3 regions of the Streptomyces sp. NPDC049585 genome follow, and region 1 is predicted to be linked to each of the others. Evidence: riboswitches for the same ligand, from Rfam matches in the RefSeq annotation. Region 1 holds a riboswitch; each other region holds the start of a gene.
What was found. A riboswitch is a leader RNA that binds a small molecule or an ion and turns the genes downstream of it on or off. The one in region 1 is predicted to bind thiamine pyrophosphate.
Positions count from the first base shown of each region.

Region 2: another riboswitch for thiamine pyrophosphate. It lies ahead of thiO (glycine oxidase ThiO); the one in region 1 lies ahead of AB0K17_RS19045 (thiamine ABC transporter substrate-binding protein).
Region 3: another riboswitch for thiamine pyrophosphate. It lies ahead of thiC (phosphomethylpyrimidine synthase ThiC); the one in region 1 lies ahead of AB0K17_RS19045 (thiamine ABC transporter substrate-binding protein).

Region 1 is NZ_JBFAPE010000017.1:100,391-102,648, reverse strand. It holds gene rlmN (23S rRNA (adenine(2503)-C(2))-methyltransferase RlmN) at 1-664, shown strand, start outside; TPP riboswitch at 747-852, shown strand; gene AB0K17_RS19045 (thiamine ABC transporter substrate-binding protein) at 848-1,951, shown strand; gene AB0K17_RS19040 (iron ABC transporter permease) at 2,017-2,258, shown strand, end outside.
Region 2 is NZ_JBFAPE010000032.1:45,859-48,116, reverse strand. It holds gene thiS (sulfur carrier protein ThiS) at 1-79, opposite strand, end outside; gene thiO (glycine oxidase ThiO) at 76-1,254, opposite strand; TPP riboswitch at 1,252-1,363, opposite strand; gene AB0K17_RS25585 (FAD-dependent oxidoreductase) at 1,552-2,258, shown strand, end outside.
Region 3 is NZ_JBFAPE010000002.1:216,849-219,106, forward strand. It holds gene AB0K17_RS03325 (YibE/F family protein) at 1-786, opposite strand, end outside; TPP riboswitch at 848-1,001, shown strand; gene thiC (phosphomethylpyrimidine synthase ThiC) at 996-2,258, shown strand, end outside.

The sequences.
Region 1 (2,258 bases):
GACGGCCGAGATCGTGCACCAGATCGTCGACGGCATGCGCGCGCTGCGCGACGGCGAGGTGCCGGGAGGCCCTGCGCGCCTGTCCAACATCGTCTTCATGGGCATGGGCGAGCCGCTGGCCAACTACAAGCGCGTCGTCGGCGCCATCCGCCGGCTGACCGACCCCGAGCCGGACGGCCTGGGCCTGTCCCAGCGCGGCATCACGGTCTCAACCGTGGGCCTGGTCCCGGCGATGCTGCGATTCGCGGACGAGGGCTTCAAGTGCCGTCTCGCGGTCTCGCTGCATGCCCCCGACGACGAGCTGCGCGACACCCTGGTGCCGGTCAACACCCGCTGGAAGGTCCGCGAGGTCCTCGACGCCGCCTGGGAGTACGCGGAGAAGTCCGGGCGCCGGATCTCCATCGAGTACGCCCTCATCCGGGACATCAACGACCAGGCCTGGCGCGGTGACCTGCTGGGCCGGCTGCTCAAGGGCCGGCGGGTGCACGTCAACCTCATCCCGCTCAACCCCACCCCGGGCTCGAAGTGGACGGCCTCCCGCCCGGAGGACGAGCGGGCCTTCGTCGAGGCGATCGCCGCCCACGGCGTGCCCGTCACCATCCGCGACACCCGCGGCCAGGAGATCGACGGAGCCTGCGGCCAGCTGGCCGCCGCCGAGCGCTGAGCGGCCGCCGCGGGCCCGCAGGGGCCCGCGGCCGCCCTGGTACGGTTCCTTCGCGCAATGTCGCGTGACTTCGCACAAATGAACATTCCGACAGGGGAGCGCAGCGAGCGCTGAGAGTGCGGCACGGCCCGCAGACCCTCGGACCTGATCCGGTTAGTACCGGCGTAGGGAGTCAGCACCACCATGAACACCATCCTTCGGCGTGCCGTCGTGGCGACGGCCGCCGTGGCCCTCGGCCTGCCCGTCCTCGCCGCCTGCGGCAGCTCGGACTCCGGCTCCGGGTCGGGCTCCGGCAGCAGCGGTTCCGGCGACAAGACCGTCCGGCTCGTCTCCCACGACTCGTTCGTGGCCTCCGATGCGGTCCTGAAGCAGTTCACCGCGCAGACCGGCTACAAGGTCCAGGTGATCAAGGGCGGTGACGCCGGTGCGGCCGTCAACCAGGCCATCCTCTCCAAGAGCCACCCCCAGGGCGACGTCTTCTTCGGCGTCGACAACACCCTGCTCTCGCGTGCGCTCGACAAGGGCCTGTTCACGCCCTACCGGGCCAAGGGCGCGGACCGCGTCCCCGCCGAGCTGCGCAGCGACACCAAGGACCGCGTTACCCCGATCGACTACGGCGACATCTGCGTCAACTACGACCGCGCCTACTTCGCCGACAAGAAGCTCGCGCCGCCGCAGACCTTCGCCGACCTGGTCAAGCCGGAGTACAAGAACCTCCTGGTGACCGAGAACGTCGCCACCTCCTCGCCCGGCCTCGCCTTCCAGCTCGGCACCGTCGCCGCCTTCGGCGAGAACGGCTGGCAGGACTACTGGAAGAAGCTCAAGGACAACGGCGTCGAGGTCGTCGACGGCTGGGAGCAGGCGTACAACACCCGCTTCTCCGGCTCCGCCGCCGGCAGGAAGGCCAAGGGCGACCGGCCGCTCGTCGTCTCCTACGCCTCCAGCCCGCCCGCCGAGGTGATGGGCGTCACGCCCGAGCCGGCCGAGGCGCCCACCGGCGTGGCGACCGGCACCTGCTTCCGGCAGGTCGAGTACGCCGGCCTGCTGAGCGGGGCGAAGAACACCGAGGGCGGCAAGGCCCTGATCGACTTCCTGGTCGGCAAGACCTTCCAGGAGGACATGCCGCTGCAGATGTTCGTCAACCCCGCCAACCGGGACGCGCGCGTCCCCGAGCTGTTCACCAAGTACGGCGCGAAGATCACGCAGCCGGCGACGCTCGACCCCCAGCGCATCGCGCAGCACCGTGACCAGTGGATCAAGACGTGGTCCTCGCTCGTCCTGAAGTGACCGACGCACCCCCGGGTGCCGCCCCGCGCGGCGGCGCCCGGCGGACGGCGACGCGCCTGGCCCTGATGGCCGGGCCGCTCGCCTTCTTCGGGATCTTCTTCGCCTACCCCGTCGCCGCCATCGTCGTCCGTGGCCTGAAGGACGGCGACCAGTGGCAGCTCGCCCGCATCGGCGAGGTGCTCGGCGACCCCGCCACCGGCCACGTCCTGTGGTTCACCACCTGGCAGGCCGCCGCCTCCACGGCGCTCACGCTGCTGCTCGCGCTCCCCGGCGCGTACGTCTTCGCACGCTTCGACTTCCCCGGTAA
Region 2 (2,258 bases), on a different contig from region 1:
TGGCCACCAGGCCGTCGAGGGTGGTGCCGGCCGGGACGGCCCGGCGCTCGCCGTTGACGCTGATGACGTGGGTGGTCATGCGGGCTGCTCCTGGAGTGCGGGGGTGAAGCGGAGGGGGGAGAAGGGGCGGGCCTCCGCGGGCAGCCGTCCCTCGGTGAGGACCTCGGCCATGACGTCGCCGGTGACGGGGGTGAGCAGGACGCCGTTGCGGTGGTGACCGGTGGCGAGGTGCAGGCCGGGCAGGGCGGTGGGGCCGAGCAGCGGGGCGTTGTCGGGGGAGCCGGGGCGCAGCCCGGCGAGGGTCTCCACCAGGGGCAGCTCGGTGATGCCGGGCACCAGTTCGTGGGCGTCGCGCAGCAGTTCGTAGACGCCGCCGGCGGTGACGGTGGTGTCCCAGCCCTGTTCCTCGGTGGTGGCGCCGACGACGAGCTCGCCGTTCTCGCGCGGGACGAGGTAGACGTGCCCGCCGCGCACCACGGCCCGTACGGTGCGGGAGAGGAACGGCCGGTACGGGCCGGGTATGCGCAGCCGCAGCACCTGGCCCTTGACGGGCCGTACGGGGGGCAGGACCTCCTCGGGCAGGCCGGCGAGGCGGCCGCTGTGGCTGCCGGCGGCCAGCACCGTCCGTTCGGCGGCGACACGAGTGCCGTCGGCGAGCTCGGCGCCGGTGGCCCGGCCGCCGGCGAGCAGGGCCCGCACGGCGGGGGAGCGGTGGAAGGTCACCCCGGCCCGCTCGCAGGCGACGAGCAGGGCGCCGGCCAGGCGCCGGGGGTCGGTCTGGTGGTCGCCGTCGACCCGCAGGCCGCCCTGGACGGCGGGGGCGAGCATCGGTTCGAGCCGGCGGCACTCGCGCCCGGACAGCCACTGGGAGTCCAGGCCGCAGCGCTGCTGGAGGGCGTGCAGTTCCTTCAGGTGGGCCCGGTCGTCGGCGTCGAGCGCGACGGCGAGGGTGCCGCAGGCGCGGTAGCCGGTGTCGAGGCCGGTGGCCTCGTGCAGTTCCGCGGTGAAGGCCGGGTAGCGGCGGGCGGAGGCGAGGTTGAGGGCGAGCAGCGTCTCCTCGCCGTAGTGCAGTTCGGTGACGGCGGCGAGCATGCCGGCGGCCACGCGTGCCGCGCCGCCGCCGGGCTCCGGGTCGGCCACGACCGTGGTGAGGCCGCGCTGTGCGGCGCGCCAGGCCGTGACCAGGCCGATGATTCCGCCGCCGACGACCAGGACGTCGCAGGACGTGTCGGACGTGCCGTTCGCAGCGTGCATGGGCGTCCAGCCCCTCCCTTCGCCGGCATGACCCGGATCAGGTTCGTACGGTCGGAGGCCGTCCAGCCTCCCTCTCAGCCCGGTGCGCCGGGCTCCCGCGAGTGCTTGCAGCCTGCCACCCTAGTACGGGCCGCGGGCCACCCGGAAGGCAGCGGTGCGCCCGGCGGGGGTGACGCTGTGTCAGAGGTCTCGCCGGCGGATGCTCCGGCGCGCGCGGCCCGCGGGCCTAGAGTTGATCGGGTGAGCGAGCAGACGAACACCTCCGGTGACCGCCGCGTCGTCATCGTCGGAGCGGGCATGGCGGGCGTGCAGACCGCCGTGGCCCTGCGCGAACAGGGCTGGACCGGCAGCATCACGCTGCTGGGTGCCGAGCCCCACCCGCCCTACGACCGCCCCCCGCTGTCCAAGGCCGTGCTGCTGGGCACCGCCGAGGACTCCGCCTTCGCCGTGGACTTCGGCTCGCTCGGCATCGACGTGCGCCTGGGCACCGGGGCCACCGGGCTGCGCGCCGAGGAGCGCACGGTGCTCACCCCGGCGGGAGAGGTGCCCTACGACATCCTGGTCATCGCCACCGGCGCCGAGGCGGTGGCCCTGCCCGGCAGCGAGGACGTGCCGGGTGTGCACGTCCTGCGTACCTTCGACGACGCGGCCCTGCTGCGCCCGCTGCTGACCGAGCGGCGCCGCTTCGTCGCGGTGGGGGCGGGCTGGATCGGCGCGGAGTTCGCCACGGCCGCCCGCGAGGCGGGCTGCGAGGTGACGGTGGTGGAGGCCGCCGGCCAGGTGCTGCCGGGGGCGCTGCCGTCGGAGGTCGCGGCGCCCATGGCCGCCTGGTACGAGGAGAGCGGCGTGCGGCTGCTGACCGGTACGCCGGTGACGGCCGTGGAGGCCGGCGCGGTCGTCCTCGCCGACGGCACGCGGCTGCCCGCCGACGCGGTGGTCGTGGGCATCGGCGCCCGGCCGGCCACCGGCTGGCTGGCGGGCTCGGGCGTCGAGCTCGCCGAGGA
Region 3 (2,258 bases), on a different contig from region 1:
GACCAGCGGGTCCGAGCCCTGCAGGATCGCCGGCAGGATGAACAGCGTCAGCACCCCGAAACTGATCACCAGCGCGACGAGCGCGAAGACGCCGCGCAACCGGCCGACGGCCACGACGGCGACCGCGAAGACGCCCGCGAGCAGCCCCATCGGCAGGTCGCGGTCGACGTCCGTGACCGAATAGCGCAGGTTCTCCGGGGCCTTCGGGGCGTAGGCGAGGACCACCTTCTGCCCGGAGGAGTAGTGGCGCGAGGAGCCGGGCTGCACCTGCTCGGTGAACGTGGTGCCCTTGTCCGGTCCCGAGGTCACCTCGACGGTGGCCTTCTGGCAGGTGCCCTGCGCCGGCGGCGGCGCCGACGGGGCGCCCTGCTGCGGCTGCTGCTGCGGGCCGCCGAACCCGCCGGAGGCCGGGCAGGAGTACTCCTTGACGGCCGTCACCCGCCCCGACTGCGTCTGCTGGTCCATGCCGACGCCGGTGTGCTGGTGCGGCGGGGTGCCGCCGGGCCACAGCACGATCAGCCCGGCGGCCACCGCGGCGGCGAAGGGGATGAGTACGGCCGCGATGACCTTGCGCAGATGACCCGAGACGGGCGTCGCGGGACCGTGCGCATGGGCATGGCTGTGGCCGTGCCCATGGCTGTGTCCATGGTTCTGCCGTCGTCCGTGGCCATGCCCGTGCCCATCTCCGTGCCCATCTCCGTGCGCAGGACCGTCGGGGGCGGGCGCACGGGCGTGGTCGGGGTCGTGGGGGGCGTGCGAGTGGGGGGAAGGATGCGTGGGGGTCACCCGTCGATGATGACAAGCCCCCCTGGCCCTCCGGGCGCGGGAGGCGCTAGCGTGGTGCCACCTTTGCAATCGCGGGAGCTCGGAGCACCGGGCTGAGAGGGCGCTGACCTTCGCACTGGACATGTTCGAACCGGACATGGGTGCGAAAGCCGCTGCGCCGACCGCCGAACCTGTTACCGGGTAATGCCGGCGTAGGGAGTTACGGTCATATGACCTCGCAGGATGCACGCACGTCCGGAACCGGTCGCGAGATCGGCTGGCACAAGGACTATGTGACGGGCTCGCGTCCGGACATCCGCGTTCCGGTGCGACGGGTGCACCTCACCAACGGGCAGGACGTCCGCCTCTACGACACGTCCGGCCCGTACACCGATGCGTCCGTCGTAACGGACGTACGACGGGGCCTCGCCCCGCTCCGGGAGAACTGGATCATCGCCCGCGGCGACACCGAGGAGTACGCCGGGCGGCCGGTGCGCCCGGAGGACGACGGCATCAGGCACACCGCCCCGCGCGGGGGCCTGCGCAACCTCGACGCCGTCTTCCCCGGCCGCCCCCGCCAGCCCCGCCGGGGCCGCGACGGAGGGGCGGTCACCCAGCTCGCGTACGCCCGGCGCGGGGAGATCACCGCCGAGATGGAGTACGTGGCGCTGCGCGAGGGCGTCTCCCCGGAGACCGTCCGCGAGGAGATCGCCGCGGGCCGCGCCGTGCTGCCGGCCAACGTCAACCACCCGGAGATCGAGCCGATGATCATCGGCAAGAAGTTCCTGGTGAAGGTGAACGCCAACATCGGCAACTCCGCCGTCACCTCCTCCATCGAGGAGGAGGTGGAGAAGATGACCTGGGCCACCCGCTGGGGCGCCGACACGGTCATGGACCTCTCCACCGGCCGCAACATCCACACCACCCGCGAGTGGGTGCTGCGCAACTCCCCCGTGCCGATCGGCACCGTCCCGCTCTACCAGGCGCTGGAGAAGGTGGACGGCAAGGCCGAGGAGCTCACCTGGGAGATCTACAAGGACACCGTCATCGAGCAGGCCGAGCAGGGCGTCGACTACATGACCGTCCACGCCGGCGTGCTGCTGCGCTACGTCCCGCTGACCGCCCGCCGCAAGACCGGCATCGTCTCGCGCGGCGGCTCGATCATGGCGGCCTGGTGCCTGGCGCACCACAAGGAGTCGTTCCTCTACGAGAACTTCGAGGAGCTCTGCGAGATCCTCGCCTCGTACGACGTGACGTTCTCCCTGGGCGACGGCCTGCGCCCCGGTTCGATCGCGGATGCGAACGACGAGGCCCAGTTCGCCGAGCTGCGGACGCTGGGCGAGCTCAACTCGATCGCCAAGCGGCACAACGTGCAGACGATGATCGAGGGCCCGGGCCATGTCCCGATGCACAAGATCAAGGAGAACATCGACCTTCAGCAGGAGATCTGCGAGGAGGCGCCGTTCTACACCCTCGGTCCGCTGACGACCGAC